DNA from 3 places in the Photobacterium atrarenae genome. Region 3 is predicted to be linked to each of the others. Evidence: predicted binding sites of a transcription regulator. Region 3 holds the regulator's gene; each other region holds the start of a gene.
What was found. The regulator PurR, encoded in region 3, represses purine synthesis genes. The targets are predictions, from matches to a motif close to TNANGNAAACGTTTNCNTNA.

Region 1 (5,803 bases), 1.2 Mb from region 3:
AACGCAAAGTCGGCCCCTACATTGCCGCACAAATGCTGGGCGCCTTCTGCACCGCCGCGCTGGTCTACACCCTTTACGGCAACCTATTTGCAGATTTTGAAGCCAGCCAGCAGATCGTTCGCGGTAGCGAAGCCAGCCTGGCCACCGCCGGTATTTTCTCGACTTACCCGAACCCGGCGCTGTCCTTCGGCGGCGCGTTTGCGGTGGAGTTTGTGATCACCGCGGTGCTGATGTTTGCCATCCTGGCGATTGGTGATGAGAAAAACGGTGCGCCGCGCGGCGCCATGGGCCCGCTGCTGATCGGGATCCTGATTGCCGTGATCGGCGGCTCCCTGGGCCCGCTCACCGGCTTTGCCATGAACCCGGCCCGTGACCTGGGCCCGAAATTCTTCGCTTACCTGGCCGGTTGGGGCGATATCGCACTGACAGGCGGCAAAGACATCCCATACCTGATTGTCCCACTGCTGGCACCAATTTGCGGTGCTGCCTTCGGCGGCTGGCTCTACCCGAAAGCGATCGGAGCCTACCTGCCGGGCAACGCACAACCTGAATCAGCACAAGACGCGGAAGCACCTGAAACCGCCAAAGCCTGAGCCGCTCTCGGCTACCCTTATAATGACTGCAAGAGGAAAGCATCATGACTACAGAGCAAAAATACATTGTTGCCCTTGATCAAGGCACAACCAGCTCCCGCGCCGTTGTGCTGGATCACAACGCGAACATTGTGTGCTCGTCACAGCGTGAATTTACTCAAATCTATCCGAAAGCCGGCTGGGTGGAGCATGATCCTCTGGAAATTTACGCGACGCAAAGCTCAACCTTGGTTGAAGCCCTGGCCAAAGCCGGGATCCGCTCCGACCAGGTCGCCGGGATTGGCATCACCAACCAGCGTGAAACCACCATTGTCTGGAACAAAAATACCGGCAAACCGGTCTACAACGCGATTGTCTGGCAATGCCGCCGTACTGCCGACATCTGTAACGAACTCAAAGCGCAGGGCCTGGAAGAGTACATCCGCGACAACACCGGCCTGGTGGTCGACCCGTACTTCTCCGGCACCAAGATCAAGTGGATCCTCGATAACGTGGAAGGTGCCCGCGAGGAAGCCGAAGCCGGCAACCTGCTGTTCGGTACCGTCGATACCTGGCTGATCTGGAAGATGACCCAGGGCCGTGTCCACGTGACCGACTTCACCAACGCCTCGCGGACCATGGTGTTCAACATCAACACCCTCGAGTGGGACGAGAAACTGCTCAAGGCGATGGATATCCCGCTGTCAATGATGCCGGAAGTCAAAGCTTCATCAGAAGTCTACGGCCAGACCAACATCGGCGGTAAGGGCGGGACCCGGATCCCAATTGCCGGGATCGCCGGGGATCAGCAAGCCGCGCTGTTCGGCCAGATGTGTGTCGAAGCCGGTCAGGCCAAAAACACCTACGGCACCGGCTGCTTCCTGCTGATGAACACCGGCAAGGAAAAAGTCGCTTCGCAGAACGGCCTGCTGACCACCCTGGCCTGCGGTCCGGAAGGCGAAGTAGCTTATGCGCTGGAAGGCGCGGTATTTATGGGCGGTGCATCCATCCAGTGGCTGCGTGACGAAATGAAGCTACTTAATGATGCTAGCGACTCCGAGTACTTTGCCGAGAAAGTCGGCAGCGCCAACGGCGTTTACCTGGTGCCGGCCTTTACCGGCCTGGGCGCACCGTACTGGGACCCATATGCCCGCGGCACCATCGTCGGCCTGACCCGCGGCGTCAATGCCAACCACATCATCCGCGCCACCCTGGAAGGGATTGCCTACCAGACCCGCGACGTGCTCGATGCAATGCAGGCAGACTCCGGCATTGAGCTGGCCAACCTGCGCGTGGATGGCGGCGCGGTAGCCAATAACTTCCTGATGCAGTTCCAGTCAGATATCCTCAACACCGAAGTCCACCGTCCGGTAGTGACTGAAGTCACCGCGCTGGGCGCCGCTTACCTGGCCGGCCTGGCGGTGGGTTTCTGGGGCAGCATTGACGAGCTGAAAGACAAGGCCAAGCTGGATCGCAGCTTCATCCCTTGCGGCGACGAGCAGAAACGTCAGCGCCGCTACCAAGGCTGGAAGCGTGCGGTTGAGTGCGCCAAAGGCTGGGCGCTAAACGAAGAGGAAATCTAATCCCGCCTTGTAACAAGTAAACCGGAGGCCTGCCCAGCAGGCCTCTTTTTTATGGATCGCCATAAAACCCGGATGGTCAGCTTACCAACCGTTCACACCCCAATCGCGCCTGATGAAATAAGGCAAACGTTTCCCTTGGTCTGTGATAAAATCGCGACCAGATTTTCAGCCCCCAGTTTTTCCAGATTCCGGAGTTCCCATGAAACGCGATTTAGCAATGGCATTTTCCCGAGTAACCGAAGGCGCCGCCCTGGCCGGCTACAAATGGCTTGGCCGCGGCGATAAGAACGCTGCGGACGGTGCCGCCGTGGAAGTGATGCGCACCCTGCTGAACCAAACCGACATTGCCGGTGAGATAGTGATCGGCGAAGGCGAAATTGATGACGCCCCGATGCTCTATATCGGCGAACAGGTCGGCACCGGCGGTGATGCCGTCGATATTGCCGTTGACCCGATTGAAGGCACCCGCATGACCGCCATGGGCCAGAACAACGCCCTGGCCGTGTTGGCCGCCGGCGAAAAGGGCTCGTTCCTCAAAGCGCCGGATATGTACATGGAAAAGCTGGTGGTCGGCCCCGCCGCCAAAGGGGTCATTGATCTGAGCCAGCCGCTGGCGGTCAACCTGGAAAAGATTGCCGCCGCCCTCGGCAAAACCCTCGACACGCTGACCGTAACCACCCTGGCCAAGCCACGCCACGACGCGGTGATTGCCGAAATGCAGGCGATGGGCGTGCGGGTGTTTGCCTTCCCCGATGGGGATGTGGCCGCCTCGATCCTGACCTGTATGCCGGACAGCGAAGTCGATGTGATGTACTGCATCGGCGGTGCCCCGGAAGGCGTGGTCTCTGCCGCGGCGATCCGCGCCCTCGGCGGTGACATGCAGGGCCGCCTGCTACCACGCCACCTGGTCAAGGGGGATAATGCAGACAACCGCCGCCTGGGCGAAGTTGAGAGCGCGCGCTGTCGCGAGATGGGGATAGAAGCCAACACCGTGCTGCGGATGGAAGACATGGCCCAGAGCGATAACGTGATTTTTGCCGGCACCGGCATCACCAAGGGCGATCTGCTCGACGGGATCAGCCGTCAGGGCAACATTGCCACCACCGAAACCCTGCTGATCCGCGGTAAATGCCGCACCATCCGCCGGATCAAATCGACCCACTACTTAGATCGTAAGGATGACGCCATCAAAGGCCACATTCTCTAACCGGCTCAGGCCGGGTGCCGCTGGCGCCCGGCCACCCGTCATCCCCACCCATACTGAATTTCCCACCTTTTTCCTGTCTGCCACTATACTTAGATTTGTAAAGCTGTTGCTTTATTTACTTGGCTGGCTACATAATAAACCGACACAGGAAAATAAAGCTGCTATGAAAACCATTGATAAAATCCTCAACCGGATGAAACGTGACGGCCCGGTCACCGCAAAAATGCTGGCTGATGAGCTCAGCCTGACGACTATGGGCGTACGTCAGCACTTACAGGGGCTCGAAGAAGAAGGTCTGGTGGACTTTCAGGACATCAAAGCCAAAGTCGGCCGACCGACCCGGCACTGGAACCTGACCGGAAAAGGCCACCGCCGTTTTACCGATCGCCACGGCGAGCTTATTATTCAAATGCTTGATTCTGTTGAAGAGATTTTTGGCACCGACGGACTGAGCCAAGTCGTTGAGCGACGGGAGAATCAAACCTTTGAACAATATCAGCAGGCGATGGCGACCAGCGCCGATTTAAGAGAAAAACTGGAAATACTGACTACACTGAGGGAACAGGAAGGCTACATGGCAGAGCTGCACCAGGACGGCGACTCATTCGTCCTGGTCGAAAACCACTGCCCCATTTGCCATGCCGCCAAACGCTGCCCTTCATTATGCAAATCGGAACTCGCCGTCTTTCAGCGCCTGCTGGGCGCAGAGTATCAGGTCGAACGCAACGAACACATTATTGCCGGAGAGAGGCGCTGCGCTTATCGAATACAAAAAATGTAAATAGGAGAGAATTATGGCCGACTGGATCCCCGCAGAAGTCATCACCAACCGCCACTGGAACAGTGACTTATTCAGCCTGAAATTACAGGCCAATATTGAACCCTTCAAAGCCGGACAATTTACCAAGCTGGGTCTGGAAATTGACGGTAAACTAATCCAGCGTGCCTACTCTTTTGTCAACCCGCCCAGCGATCCGCTACTGGAAATTTACGCTACCCGGGTTGCCGACGGCGAGCTCTCCCCGCGGCTGCATGCCCTGGATTGCGGGGATATGGTCTATATTTCAGCACGTGCCAGTGGCTACTTCACCCTCGATGAAGTCCCGCCCGGCGAGCACCTCTGGCTGCTGGCCACGGGGACAGCCATCGGTCCCTACCTGTCGATTCTGCGTGAACCGCAGGTCTGGCAGCGGTTTCGCAAAATCATTCTCGTGCATGCCGTGCGCTACGCCGCCGATCTCACCTATCAGGCCGAAATCAATGCGCTGAAGGAATACTACCCCGAGCAATTGATCGTGCAGCCCTTCGTCAGTCGCGAGCCTGCGCCGCTGTCACTACCGGGACGGATCCCACAGGCTATTGAAGACGGCATGCTTGAGCGCCATATCGGCCTGCCGCTCACCCCGGAACGAAGCCAGATCATGCTGTGCGGCAACCCGGAGATGGTCCGGGATACCCGTAATGTGCTCGAAACACTGGGTTTTCGCAAAAACCTGCGCCGCAATCCGGGCCAGATCACCATGGAGCGCTACTGGTAACAGGGCTCCCCAACCCCGGATTCAAAATGTCTCACAGCAATCTCATGCATGATCTCAGGAATGAGCCAGCCGCCATCGCGCCGGCTGGCTAACTTTAAGGCATAACACATCAACCAAATTCCTTGTGGCGCGCTGTATCGCACCAGGGAAATAGCAGCGCATCGCGCTCGATGAGGGAAGCTGTTATGCAAGACTTACCGTCATTTGATGAACTCAAAGCCATGGCCGAGAAAGATCCGCAGGCCCTCGAAGCGCTGCGGATTTCAATGAGCGAAGCCATTATCAACCGCGCCAGCCCGGCGATGCAACCGCGCCTGCGGGCCCAGATGAGTCATATCAACCAGGTCATCGCCACAGGCAAAAACCCCAACCACACAAATATGATGCTGATGTCTGAGCTGCAGCAGCAACTCAAGCGCTTTGCCCAGGCACTCAATGCACCGGAGACCCTGACCGAGCATGAGGCCAAAGTGATGCCGTTCAGCCGCCCGGAGGCGTCCGACGACACGCCATCGCGGACTAGTGAGTGAGCTTCATAAAACAATCCCTGTCCATATCGCGGATCTCAACCGTCAGGCTGTTAATCCCCGAACCATGCTGCTCCAGTACCGCCATCAAGCCGCGCGAGAGCGTCCGCTTTTGTGATGGTTCGCGACCCGATAGTAGGCTCAGCTCGACATGAATAAAACTGTTGAGATCGCCCGCCTCACCCACCAGCCAGGCGCGGCACGGGTAACTGCGGGATTTGACGGCCGCGGCTTCAAACAGGCCGCAGCGCAGCAGGCACTGATGTAAGTCTTCCAGTAAGCCGGGGACATTGACCCGCTCCGCAACCGGCTCGGCATATTCCATTACAAGATTCGGCACATTTTCCTCCATGAATATTGCTGGGCTCCATCAGCC
Region 2 (5,803 bases), 1.2 Mb from region 3:
TGAGCGACGGATCATCAGCCAGTACCGTGGCACTGGTTGATAAGATCGCCCCGGCCTGGGCCCGGAAGCGCTGTACATCCGCCCGCGCCGCCGGTGAGGTGATCCATTTGCTCTCCCCGTTCGCCAGCGCGGTGCGACCATCGAGGCTGGCCGCCAGCTTGAGCTGCACATACGGCTTGCCGGTTTTCATCCGCTTGATAAACCCCGGATTCAGCGCCTCGGCATCGGCTTCGAGCAAGCCCGACTGCACCGCGATCCCGGCGGCCCGCAGCATCTTCAGGCCCCGCCCGGCCACTTGCGGATTCGGATCAACCATGGCACAGACCACCCGGGCAACACCGGCGTCAATCAATGCCGCAGCGCACGGCGGCGTCCGGCCAAAATGAGAGCAAGGCTCGAGGGTGACATAGGCAGTGGCACCCTTGGCTTTCTCACCGGCTGCCCGCAGGGCAAACACTTCCGCGTGAGGCTGGCCAGCCCGGTAATGATACCCCTCGCCGACAATGTCACTGCCGTGGGCAATCACACAGCCGACATTGGGGTTGGGCGCAGTGGTGAATCGGCCGCGTTTCGCCAGTTCGAGGGCGCGCAGCATCATGGCATGGTCAATCGATGAAAACATCTGGTTTGCTTTTCATGGTTCAGGCCGGCGGCAGGGTGCCGCCCGCACTTATTTTTCCAATCTGGCGATCTCTTCGCCAAATTCTCGAATATCTTCAAAACTACGGTAAACGGATGCAAAGCGGATATAAGCCACTTTATCCAGCTCTTTCAGCGCTTCCATCACCAGGTTGCCGATCATTTCAGACGGCACTTCCCGCTCACCGGTCGCCCGCAGGCGTGACTTGATGGTATTGATTGCCCGCTCAATGTCATCAGCACTAACTGGGCGCTTTTCCAGGGCACGCTGAATGCCGCCCCGCAGCTTATCTTCGTTGAACGGGTCGCGGTTGCCATTGGTTTTAATCACCCGCGGCATAACTAACTCTGCTGTTTCGAACGTCGTATAACGCTCATTACAGGCCAGACACTGACGACGCCGACGGACTTGATGGCCGTCTGCAACCAGACGGGAATCGATTACTTTGGTGTCATTTGCACCGCAAAAAGGACAATGCATCTTGCCTCCTCATACTCGTCGCCTCAGTGTAACCCATTTCGCTCCGCTGTTGAGCGTTCTGGCGGGTTTTTCTGTTGATTCTGGCTGATAAAACAAAACGGCACCTGAATCAGGTGCCGTTTTATGCATCTTGCGCTTTGCCGGGCCAGCGTCGCCGCCGGCCGGCTCACACAGAAGGATTAAGCGTAAACAGGCAGGCGCTGACAGATCTCGAGCACCTTGGCTTTAGTCGCTTCGATCACTTCCGGGTTGTTTACATCGTCCAGGATGTCACAAATCCAGCCAGCCAGTTGCTTGGCATCTTCAGCAGTGAAGCCGCGACGGGTGATCGCCGGGGTGCCCAGGCGGATCCCTGAAGTCACAAACGGGCTGCGCGGATCGTTCGGTACGCTGTTCTTGTTCACTGTGATGTTGGCTGAGCCCAGCGCAGCATCGGCTTCTTTCCCGGTAATGCCTTTGTCGATCAGATCGACCAGGAACAGGTGGTTTTCAGTGCTGCCGGAGACAATCTTGTAACCACGCTCGAGGAACTCACCGACCATCGCCTTGGCATTTTCAACCACACGCGCCTGGTACGCTTTAAATTCCGGCTCCATCGCTTCTTTGAACGCCACGGCTTTGGCTGCAATCACGTGCATCAGCGGACCGCCCTGGGCGCCCGGGAATACGGCAGAGTTCAGTTTCTTATACAGGTCTTCACCGCCGTTCGACAGGATCAGACCGCCGCGAGGACCGGCCAGGGTTTTGTGCGTGGTAGTGGTCACCACATGCGCGTGCGGCACAGGATTCGGGTAGACACCCGCAGCAATCAGACCGGCGACGTGCGCCATATCGACAAACAGGTAAGCACCCACTTTGTCCGCGATTTCACGCATGCGTTTCCAGTCAACAACCTGCGAGTAAGCAGAGAAGCCACCGATGATCATTTTCGGCTTGTGCTCAACCGCCAGCGCTTCCATTTCTTCGTAGTCGATTTTGCCGGCTTCATCGATGCCGTAAGGCACGATGTTGTACAGGCGGCCGGAGAAGTTTACCGGAGAGCCGTGGGTCAGGTGGCCACCGTGGGCCAGGCTCATGCCCAGGACAGTATCCCCGGCATTAAGCAACGCCATGTAGACTGCGTTGTTGGCCTGTGAGCCAGAGTGTGGCTGCACGTTGGCGTACTCGGCACCGAACAACTGGCAAGCACGGTCGATCGCCAGTTGCTCTGCTTTATCCACATACTCACAGCCGCCGTAGTAACGCTTACCCGGGTAACCTTCGGCATATTTGTTGGTCAGCTGAGAACCTTGTGCTTCCATTACACGCGGGCTGGTGTAGTTTTCAGAGGCAATTAACTCGATGTGCTCTTCCTGACGCGCAGTCTCTTCCTGAATGGCTGCAAAAAGTTCTGCGTCATAATCGGCAATATTCATGTCGCGCTTTAGCATCTGTATCTCCTGACTCAGATCGTTCTCATATACACCCGCAGAAGCACTAAAAAACCGTTCCTGCTGCGAATGAATGGTAAACAGTAATTTTCGGTGAAATTCGAAAAAACATCAGCCCAGGCGCCGCCTGAACGCAAACGTTTTCGTCACCCTGGTACATAGCGCTGTATTTTACAGAATTTGGTCCGGGTCAGATAGTCCTGATTGTGCTTTTTCTTGTGATTTCTGCATGTTTATTTTCCATGTCAGCATGAATTCCTTTCATCTTGATGCAAGCATCACCAACAACGCTTTAGTTCATCACATACAGTTTGCAAGAAAATTTACAAATTAATAGTTTACGTAGTTGTATCGAAATCATTACACCTGTAGTTTAACCATTTCTGTGACAGGCTTCTCAGTACCCAGCCCCACCCGTATCATAGCGCCAACATCGATCACCGGATCCCTGCTCCGCGCTCAAGGCGCCGTCTACAGGATTCGCTACAAACAAGGAGTTTGATTTTTTGAGCGGTTACCATCATTCGCATAAAGAGAACGTCATTGCAATCCTGACGGGCACCTTTGTTGTCGCCCAGGGCGTTTTCTTCCTGCAGCAAGCCCACTTGCTGACCGGCGGCACCACAGGTCTTGCCCTTTTACTTAGCCAGTTTGTCGACCTGTCTTTCGGCCAGCTTTACTTTCTGCTCAACACCCCGTTTTACCTGATGGCCTGGTTCCGGATGAGCCGCGCCTTTGCCATCACCAGCATCATCTCCGGCGGCCTGGTCTCGGTGATCACCGATCATATGCACTATGTGCTGGAGATCAGCCGGCTGGAACCGCTGTATTGCGCAATGATTGGCGGCCTGCTGATGGGCCTGGGAATGCTGATCCTGTTCCGCCACCAGACCAGCCTGGGCGGATTTAATGTGCTGGTGCTCTACCTGCAGGAAAAGTTCGGCTGGTCAGCCGGCAAGCTGCAGATGGGGATCGATCTCTGCATTCTGATCGCCTCCTATTTCCTGGTCAGCCCGATGACCCTGGCCCTGTCCGTGCTGGGCGCCGTGATGCTGAACCTGGTACTGGCGATGAACCACAAGCCCGGACGCTACAGCGGCTCGGCGATTGCCGGTTAGCGCGACGCCGGTACAGATCAAGAAAGGCTTGCCACCCGGCAAGCCTTTTCCATCACAACCGTGCGCTGCTTGTTTTAGATGGCGTCTTCGTCTTCCTCGCCGGTCCGGATCCGGACCACACGCTCAACATCAAACATAAAGATCTTACCGTCACCGATCTTCCCGGTTTGCGCTGTTTCGATGATGGTCTCTACACACTGCTCAGCGACATCATCGGCGACCACGATTTCCAGCTTCACCTTCGGCAGGAAATCAACCATGTATTCGGCCCCACGATACAGCTCTGTGTGCCCCTTCTGGCGCCCAAAGCCTTTCACTTCCGACACCGTCATCCCGGTGATGCCGACTTCTGCAAGCGCTTCTCGAACATCATCAAGCTTGAACGGCTTAATAACGGCTTCAATTTTCTTCATCTTTCCTCGTCCTTTGCTGAGCAGAGGTCATTAACGCACTTCCTGCGCCAATTGCCTGATTAATCATGACTGTATTATCACAGATCCGACCGATGAATACCAAATCCGACCGGGCAACAACCGGTTAATAATGCAGATCATGGCGCTCCATCATCCGGAGCAGCAGCCACACCGCATAAATCAGAATGCCGCAATTAATGGCCACCACTGCCATACCACGATAGGCCGGTTCAATCAGCAAAGGGAGATAGGGGATCAGGCTCATGCCGAAAAACAACGTGGCTCCGGGGATAAAAAAGTACAGCGGAATAAAGCCCCATTTGTTGCCGCGAAACAAGCCAAAGATCGCCGTGATCCCCGAGAGCACCACCAGGAGGGCGATGATCCAGGGAATAATCCCGACGTGCTTGGCACTGAAAATCAAAGCGAAGCTGTCCAGATATCGAATTAGGCTAATCATGACCAGAAGCGCCAACGCTTTCGCGGCGCTGAATCTGCGGTTAAATCCGGGTTGCTCCATTCCCTGCTCTCTTCCATAAACCGGGGGATGCCATCATCGTATGGCGATACGCTATTCAGGCGGCATTTTATGAGTAAATATTAAACAACTCAATTCATTCCCACATCCGATGCGTGTTTTTAAGACATACAACAGATGAATTGGTTCCTATCCACCAGAAGCGCCTGAGCAACCACCGGAGCAACATCACTTTGGTATCCGCCAAAAAGCAAACAGCCGCTCAAGAGAGCGGCTGTGTCCTATCACGTCAGCGCGGCAATTAACCCAAATTGACCCGGGCATTGCGGAACATCCGCATCCACGGACTGTTCTCATTCCAGTCATCCGGGTGCCAGGAGTTCGCCACGGTGCGGAACACCCGCTCCGGGTGCGGCATCATGATGGTCACGCGGCCGTCCTGAGTGGTCAGGCCGGTGATCCCGTTTGGCGAGCCATTCGGGTTCGCCGGGTAGTTCTGAGTGACGTTGCCGTAGTTATCCAGATAACGCAGGGCCACCGTGCCGGACTGTTCAATCGCGTTCAGGTGCGCGCCATCGCGAACCTCAACCCGGCCTTCACCGTGCGAGACGGCAATCGGCATCCGCGAACCCGCCATACCGTTAAAGAACAGCGAGTCGCTCTGCTGGACTTCCACCAGGCTAAAACGCGCTTCAAAACGCTCTGATTCGTTACGCACGAAGCGCGGCCACAAATCAGCGCCCGGGATCAGCTCGCGCAGGTTCGACATCATCTGGCAGCCGTTACACACGCCAAGAGCAAAGGTATCGTTGCGATGGAAGAAACCCTCAAACTGCTCACGCGCCATGCTGTTAAACAGAATCGACTTGGCCCAGCCTTCACCGGCCCCCAGCACATCCCCGTAAGAGAAGCCGCCACAGGCAACCAGACCGTTAAAGCCATCCAGCGCCACACGACCGGACAGAATGTCACTCATGTGGACATCGCGGGCATCAAAGCCGGCGCGGTCAAATGCCGCGGCCATTTCCACATGCGAATTCACGCCCTGCTCACGCAGGATCGCCATCTGCGGACGCGCGCCAGTGGCAATAAACGGCGCCGCCACATCTTCGTCCAGGTTGAAGCTCAGCTTGGTATTGAGACCCGGGTCAGCGGCATCTTTCTTGGCTTCGAACTCCTGCAGCGCCCCGGCCGGGTTATCACGCATCGCCTGCATCTGGTAGGTGGTTTCCGCCCAGATAGTG
Region 3 (5,803 bases):
AAAAATCTTTAAATTCGTTTAGTTGAGCGAAATATAGACGGCTTTTGACTCTTGCTGTTGCGCCATGTCCGGCATAGTGGGCTGAGAGATAAACAGATATCCGGAAGCTAGGACCGGCAGCAAGGCTACAGCCATGGTTTTACCGATATGGTAATTGCGATACCAGTACTTTTTAGAGCGGATTTTAAGCAGTACCCCCCACAACAGGAGGAGGCCGTTAAACCCTGCGGTCACTGCCAACACTTCATCCAGCATTGAAAATGGGGCGAGTTGCTGATGGACGACGAAGACAATCACAATGGTGGGCAGCAAGTTGAGCAAAACTAACAAACGCATCAGTTTCGGCCATTTGCAAAACTTGTCTTTGAACATCTGGCTGGATTGTCCTGGAAAAGGTTGCGAGCTGTACATAAGACCCTCCCTGCGGCGGCTGCGTTGACGCCCCAATTCTACTGAGCCAGCAGGGGATGAAAACCTTGTTGACTGATTTGTGAACAGCTTTGGGAGTGGTGTCAATGTTTGGCATTTCTTCACAGAAAAATGTCATTCACTTGGTGCAAATTTGACATTCTACGTCGTGTGAGGGAGAGCTCCTTGGCAGACTGTTGTTCAGTTACTGGTAGTCATATGATGTGGAAGGCCAGTGAGGGATACTGGGGAGCAGAAAGAGGCGGAAATCGCCTCTTTCGAAATAGGTATGTTCAGAGAAACCGATAGGTGGGTTGCTCAGGAGTTTAATTTCGCCAACAGCTCAGAGCGACGCTGCTGCGGAATCACAGACCAATGGCGTCCGCTGACCGCACCCTCAAGGGCCCACAGCAAATCGATATTAACCGTGTCCTGGTGGGTTTCCTGCAACGCTTTGAAAGCGTTCAACGCACCGGCTTCGTAGAGCTCATCGACGGTCGTGATCCCTGCTTTTTTCAACATCCGCTCATTAGCTAAGCGCAGGTTCGGCAGATCCTTGATCCGGCTTGGGCCACTCTGGCTTTTCTTTTCTTTATCCTGCTTGGCAGCTTCAAAAGAGTGCTTTGCGTGTTCGATGATTTTCTCCGGTTCATTCCACCATTCCTCAGGAATTGCGTAATGTTTCGTGACCACCGGGAACCCACGTTTTTTGTAAACGTACGGGCTCAATCCGGCTTTCTTGAATTGTTCTTCGTTTTCAGCATTGGCCCGCAGGTGCAGTTTGTCGTTAACCACTAACGCAAACATGGTTTCGCCTGAGAAAACTCCAAAGCCACCAAACATTGAACGTGATTTTACATTGTCAAAACAACGAAATAGTCGAAGAGAATCTTTAAGTACTGGTTTGTCCATGCTTCTTTCTCGGTGAAAAATTTCTTGAGTCACCTAACAACAGAGCGAGGATTCAGATTAGCAAATTTCAAAGAAAAGCAATGTCAGGGATTTGTCAGAATTCTGAGCATGACTTCTTGCTATATCCATCGGCAACCCCGCTACCATAAGTTGACTTAATTATTGATAAATAAGCGACTTTTAGGCCGGAAGCTTTGCGTCCCATTCTTTCAAATGGTTTGCCTTGTTCGTGACACAAATAAGCATATCTCAGAAGATATTTTTGAACTTGGTCCCACTTTTAAAAATGTGACACTCCTTCCACAAATAAAGCAATATCATCGGGACAAGAATATCCAAGAGTCACAATTTTTGAACAGGTAGCACAGTTTTAGAACGATTCTAACCCATGATTTACCCATAAATAACTTTGTCAGTAATAGAACTTGAGGGCAATGTCAAAATTGCAACAAAAAACCGATAGCAAGCTATCGGTTTTTTTGTATGGCAAAATTGAAAGTGATAAGCAATTAAGCGTTTATCTTCTTGACAGATTTACGGACAACCAATTCCGGAGCCATCTCAAAGATACGGCGCTCATGTTGTTTGTCTTTCACCCGTGCCATCAGGATCTCAATGGCCTTCTGACCCAGGCGCTGCTTCGGCTGGTGGATGGTGGTCAGCGGCGGAGAGAAGTAAGGCGCCAGGTCGATATTGTCGTAGCCGATAATGGAAACATCATCCGGTACGCGCAGCCCGGCCTGCTCAAAGGTACTGATCAGCGCCATGGCCATAATATCATTGAAACAGAAAATGGCGCTTGGGCGATCGTCCATCGCGATATATTGCTTTGCCGCGGCAACAGCAGATTCACATTCAAAGTCACCTTCAATCAGCCAGTCCGGATTTACGCTCAGATTGGCTTCTTCCATTGCTTTGTAGAAGCCTTTGAGGCGCTCACGGCACGTGAGTTTCTCGGTATGGCCGGTGAGGCAGCCAATTTTCTGGTGGCCGTGCTCAATAAAGTACTTGGTCGCGACATATCCGCCCAGCTCAGCATTGTCCTGAATCTTGTCGGTATGCGGGCTCTCTGGTCCCCAGTCCATGATCACCATCGGCAGATCTTTCTGGCGTTCCAGCAGGGCCAGCAGCTTATCGTCAAGATCGGAACACATCACCAGCAGGCCATCCACGCGTTTCTCAGCCAGCATTCGCAGGTAATCGCGCTGTTTTTCCAGGTTGCCTTCGGTATTACACAGGATCAGGGTGTAGCCTTCTCCGTAGCAGTATTCTTCGACACCGTGAACTACTTCGGCGAAAAATGGGTTGGTCGACTTGGTGACCAGCATGCCGATGGTTCGGGTGGTATTACATTTCAGGCTACGCGCCACAGCACTCGGGGCATAGTTGAGTTCGTCTACAGCGGCCAGAACTTTCTTCTGAGTTGCTTCTGCAACAAACCGGGTTTTATTGATCACGTGAGACACTGTTGTGGTTGAAACACCTGCCAAACGTGCAACATCTTTAATCGTTGCCATACTTATTCTTCTAATAATTCAAAGTGGGCCTGGGCCCATTTATCTTCATTGATCTGAACAGCATTCAACAGCCATGTACCAAACTGAATAAGTATCTGGTATGCCTCCGGGAGTCAGGCCAGATAATTGTTCAGTTTGGCATGATGATCTGCGTTCATAAAGACCATCATGCTGTTTCATACTGCGTATAAAACGTCAAAAAGCCGCTTCTCTGACGAGCGGCTTTCTTCCTCACCTTTCAGGCGTTGCATTGTGTAATCGCTTGCGATCACATTCTACTGAGTGTAGCGCACAGTGCAACGTTTCTGTATCGCAAGGTGATAATTCTTGATAGATATCAACAAACTTACTGCAATTTTTCTAAACTTGGATGCATATCTGATGTAGTGACCGTTGCATCAGATAGCCCCGGCAGAACCGGGGGGGTGAGAAAGCAGGTCGTTGAGCAGGAATCACTTTTTGGGCTATGCCGCAGGCAGGACCACCGGAAAATCCTGGGTCGGGTGCTTGCTGACATGGACCGGCCAGCCGTAGACCCGCTGAATAGTGTCGGGGGTTAAAGCCTGCCAGGGGGGCCCGTCGGCCTGCACCTTGCCATGGTTGACGATCACCAAACGGTCGGCATATTGGGCGGCCAGATTGAGGTCATGGATCACCACAATCACTGCGGCGCCAGCGTTAGCCAGTGTTCGGGCTACTTGCAAGGTCTGGTGCTGGTGGGAGAGATCCAGGGCCGATGTCGGCTCATCCAGCATCAATATGCACTGGTCGCCAGCGTGGCTGAGTTGGGTCAGCACCCGGGCCAGGTGCACCCGCTGTTTCTCCCCCCCGGATAAAGATGGGTACAACCGGTCCTGAAGTTCGAGGACGTCGACCTGGGTCATTTTTTCCGTCGCCAACGCCTGGGTGTCTTTTCTCGTTAGTTGTAGAGGGAGGCTGCCCAGCTCAACCACTTCCCGGGCGGTAAAGGCGAAGGCCAGGTTGCTGTGCTGCGGCAAGATACCCAGGTGTTTGGCCAGCGTAGCTGGTGGGTAATCTTTGCGCTCTTTCCCAAAAAAGCGAATTGTGCCACCGCCTTCGGCTTCACCGCACAATACTTTCAACAGGCTACTTTTTCCGGCGCCATTCGGTCCGAGCAGGGCGGTCAGTTCGCCGCTGGCAATATTGAGGCTAAAATCATCCAGCAGCTTCTTTCCGCCCAGGGTCAGATTCAACGCACGGGCTTCAATCGCGGGGGTCGGATGCTCGGGTGCCGAGACAGGATTTTGAGGAGGAGTCATGACATTCTGCCTCGTTGCTTCATCAGCATAAAGATAAAGAATGGCGCGCCGAGAATCGCGGTAATAATCCCCACCGGTAATTCCGTCGGGGCAGCCACGACACGCGCCAGCATATCGGCCACCAGCAGTACCAGTGCCCCCAGCAGCGCTGAAAGTGGGAGCAAGGTTTTGTGGTTCGGACCACACAGCATACGGCCCAGATGCGGGATGATCAGGCCGAGAAAGCCAATCACGCCGCTCAAGGCAACACAGATCCCGACACCGGCAGCGCACAGCAGGATCAAACGACGTTTGAGCCGCTGGACATTGATGCCCATATGCCGGGCTTCCGCTTCACCGAGCAAGAAGGCATTGAGGCCATTGGCATCGCGATCAAACAGCAGCATCAGGGCTCCTAAGGCCACGAACGCCAGGGCGATCCCCGGCCAAGTCGCGCCAGCCAGCGAGCCCATGCTCCATAAAGACAGATCTCGCAGCGCCTGATCATCGGCCAGATAGTTCATCAGGCCCATTGCAGCGCCGGAAAGCGCAGCAATGGCCACCCCGGCCAATAGCATGACGGTCACTGAAGTGCCGTTTTTGTCAGTGCCGAGGCGATAGACCAGGTAGGTGCTCACCGCGCCGCCGACAAACGCGAAGACTGGTACGGTGCCCAGCGAGAGCAGCAATGGATAGTTTGTTGCCAGCGGTGCAAATACAACAATCGCCAAAGCCGCGCCCAGGCTGGCACCGCCGGAAACGCCGATAATGCCGGGATCAGCCAGCGGGTTTCGGAACAGGCCTTGCATCACGGCGCCGCACAGGGCCAGAATGGCCCCGACGGCAATACAGAGCAGGGTGCGCGGCAGCCGGATTTGGTGGATCACAATCTGAATATGTGCCGGGAGCTCGGGCTGCCAGGGCAGCAGGGCTTTCAGGCTGTCGCTAAAGCTGATACCCATCGGACCGACGACGACCGAGCTGGTGATCGCGGCTGCCAGGACCAGCAGGCCTAGCGGAAAAATAATGGCGGCAGGAATGCGTTGAAACTGCATAGTGTTATTCGGGTCAGTTAGTGTGGGTAAAACACGGTGTTCAAACGTGCCGCTTCGTTCAGGCTTTTCAGGCCCAGTCCGCCGATCAGTGCGGTGCCATCAATGGTGGCGATTGCTTTGTTCTGTCCCGCCGGGGTCGCAACGAGCAGTGGCATTTTCTGCAGCAGATCATCGGCACTGCCAATATGGGACAGGGTGCGTGAGCTAAGCAGAATGATATCGGGTTGCATTTCCACCATCGCTTCGACGGAGATCGGTTTGTAGGATTCGACGGCCTCGGCTGCCGGGTTTACCCCTCCGGCTAAAGTGATCACGGTATCGGCAGTGGTGTTGCGCCCGGCTACATTGGCTGGGCGGCCTTCGCGGATCAACAAAAACAGGACTTTCTTCGGTGTTTGGGTTTGTGCCAGGTTCGCCTGGATAACCGCAAGCTTGGCTTTGACGTCCTGTTGTAAAACGGCTGCCTGGGCCTGCTTGCCCGTGAGTTCGCCGACCTGATCAATTCGGATCATCAAATCATCCACGGTTTCGCCGGAGTTGAGGATATTGACTGCGATCCCGGCCTGACGGAGCAAGTCCAGGGTCGTTTTCGGTCCCATCTCATTTGATCCCAGCAAGCGGGTCGGATTGAGGGCGATCAGGCTTTCGGCAG

Region 1: the regulator PurR is predicted to act here: its motif matches at 2,274-2,293, upstream of glpX (class II fructose-bisphosphatase).
Region 2: the regulator PurR is predicted to act here: its motif matches at 2,680-2,699, upstream of glyA (serine hydroxymethyltransferase).

Annotation. Positions count from the first base shown of each region.
Region 1 covers NZ_CP101508.1:189,821-195,623, reverse strand. The annotation lists gene NNL38_RS00950 (MIP/aquaporin family protein) at 1-593, shown strand, start outside; gene glpK (glycerol kinase GlpK) at 638-2,155, shown strand; gene glpX (class II fructose-bisphosphatase) at 2,355-3,362, shown strand; gene NNL38_RS00935 (helix-turn-helix transcriptional regulator) at 3,526-4,143, shown strand; gene NNL38_RS00930 (ferredoxin--NADP reductase) at 4,157-4,900, shown strand; gene NNL38_RS00925 (DUF3135 domain-containing protein) at 5,086-5,430, shown strand; gene NNL38_RS00920 (5-carboxymethyl-2-hydroxymuconate Delta-isomerase) at 5,420-5,767, opposite strand.
Region 2 covers NZ_CP101508.1:2,631,534-2,637,336, forward strand. The annotation lists gene ribD (bifunctional diaminohydroxyphosphoribosylaminopyrimidine deaminase/5-amino-6-(5-phosphoribosylamino)uracil reductase RibD) at 1-622, opposite strand, end outside; gene nrdR (transcriptional regulator NrdR) at 671-1,120, opposite strand; gene glyA (serine hydroxymethyltransferase) at 1,300-2,550, opposite strand; gene NNL38_RS12400 (YitT family protein) at 3,057-3,668, shown strand; gene glnB (nitrogen regulatory protein P-II) at 3,743-4,081, opposite strand; gene NNL38_RS12410 (hypothetical protein) at 4,206-4,601, opposite strand; gene purL (phosphoribosylformylglycinamidine synthase) at 4,861-5,803, opposite strand, start outside.
Region 3 covers NZ_CP101508.1:1,394,546-1,400,348, forward strand. The annotation lists gene NNL38_RS06555 (hypothetical protein) at 19-411, opposite strand; gene NNL38_RS06560 (TfoX/Sxy family DNA transformation protein) at 727-1,320, opposite strand; cyclic di-GMP riboswitch class I at 1,448-1,553, opposite strand; gene purR (HTH-type transcriptional repressor PurR) at 1,830-2,837, opposite strand; gene NNL38_RS06570 (heme ABC transporter ATP-binding protein) at 3,302-4,117, opposite strand; gene NNL38_RS06575 (FecCD family ABC transporter permease) at 4,114-5,151, opposite strand; gene NNL38_RS06580 (heme/hemin ABC transporter substrate-binding protein) at 5,169-5,803, opposite strand, start outside.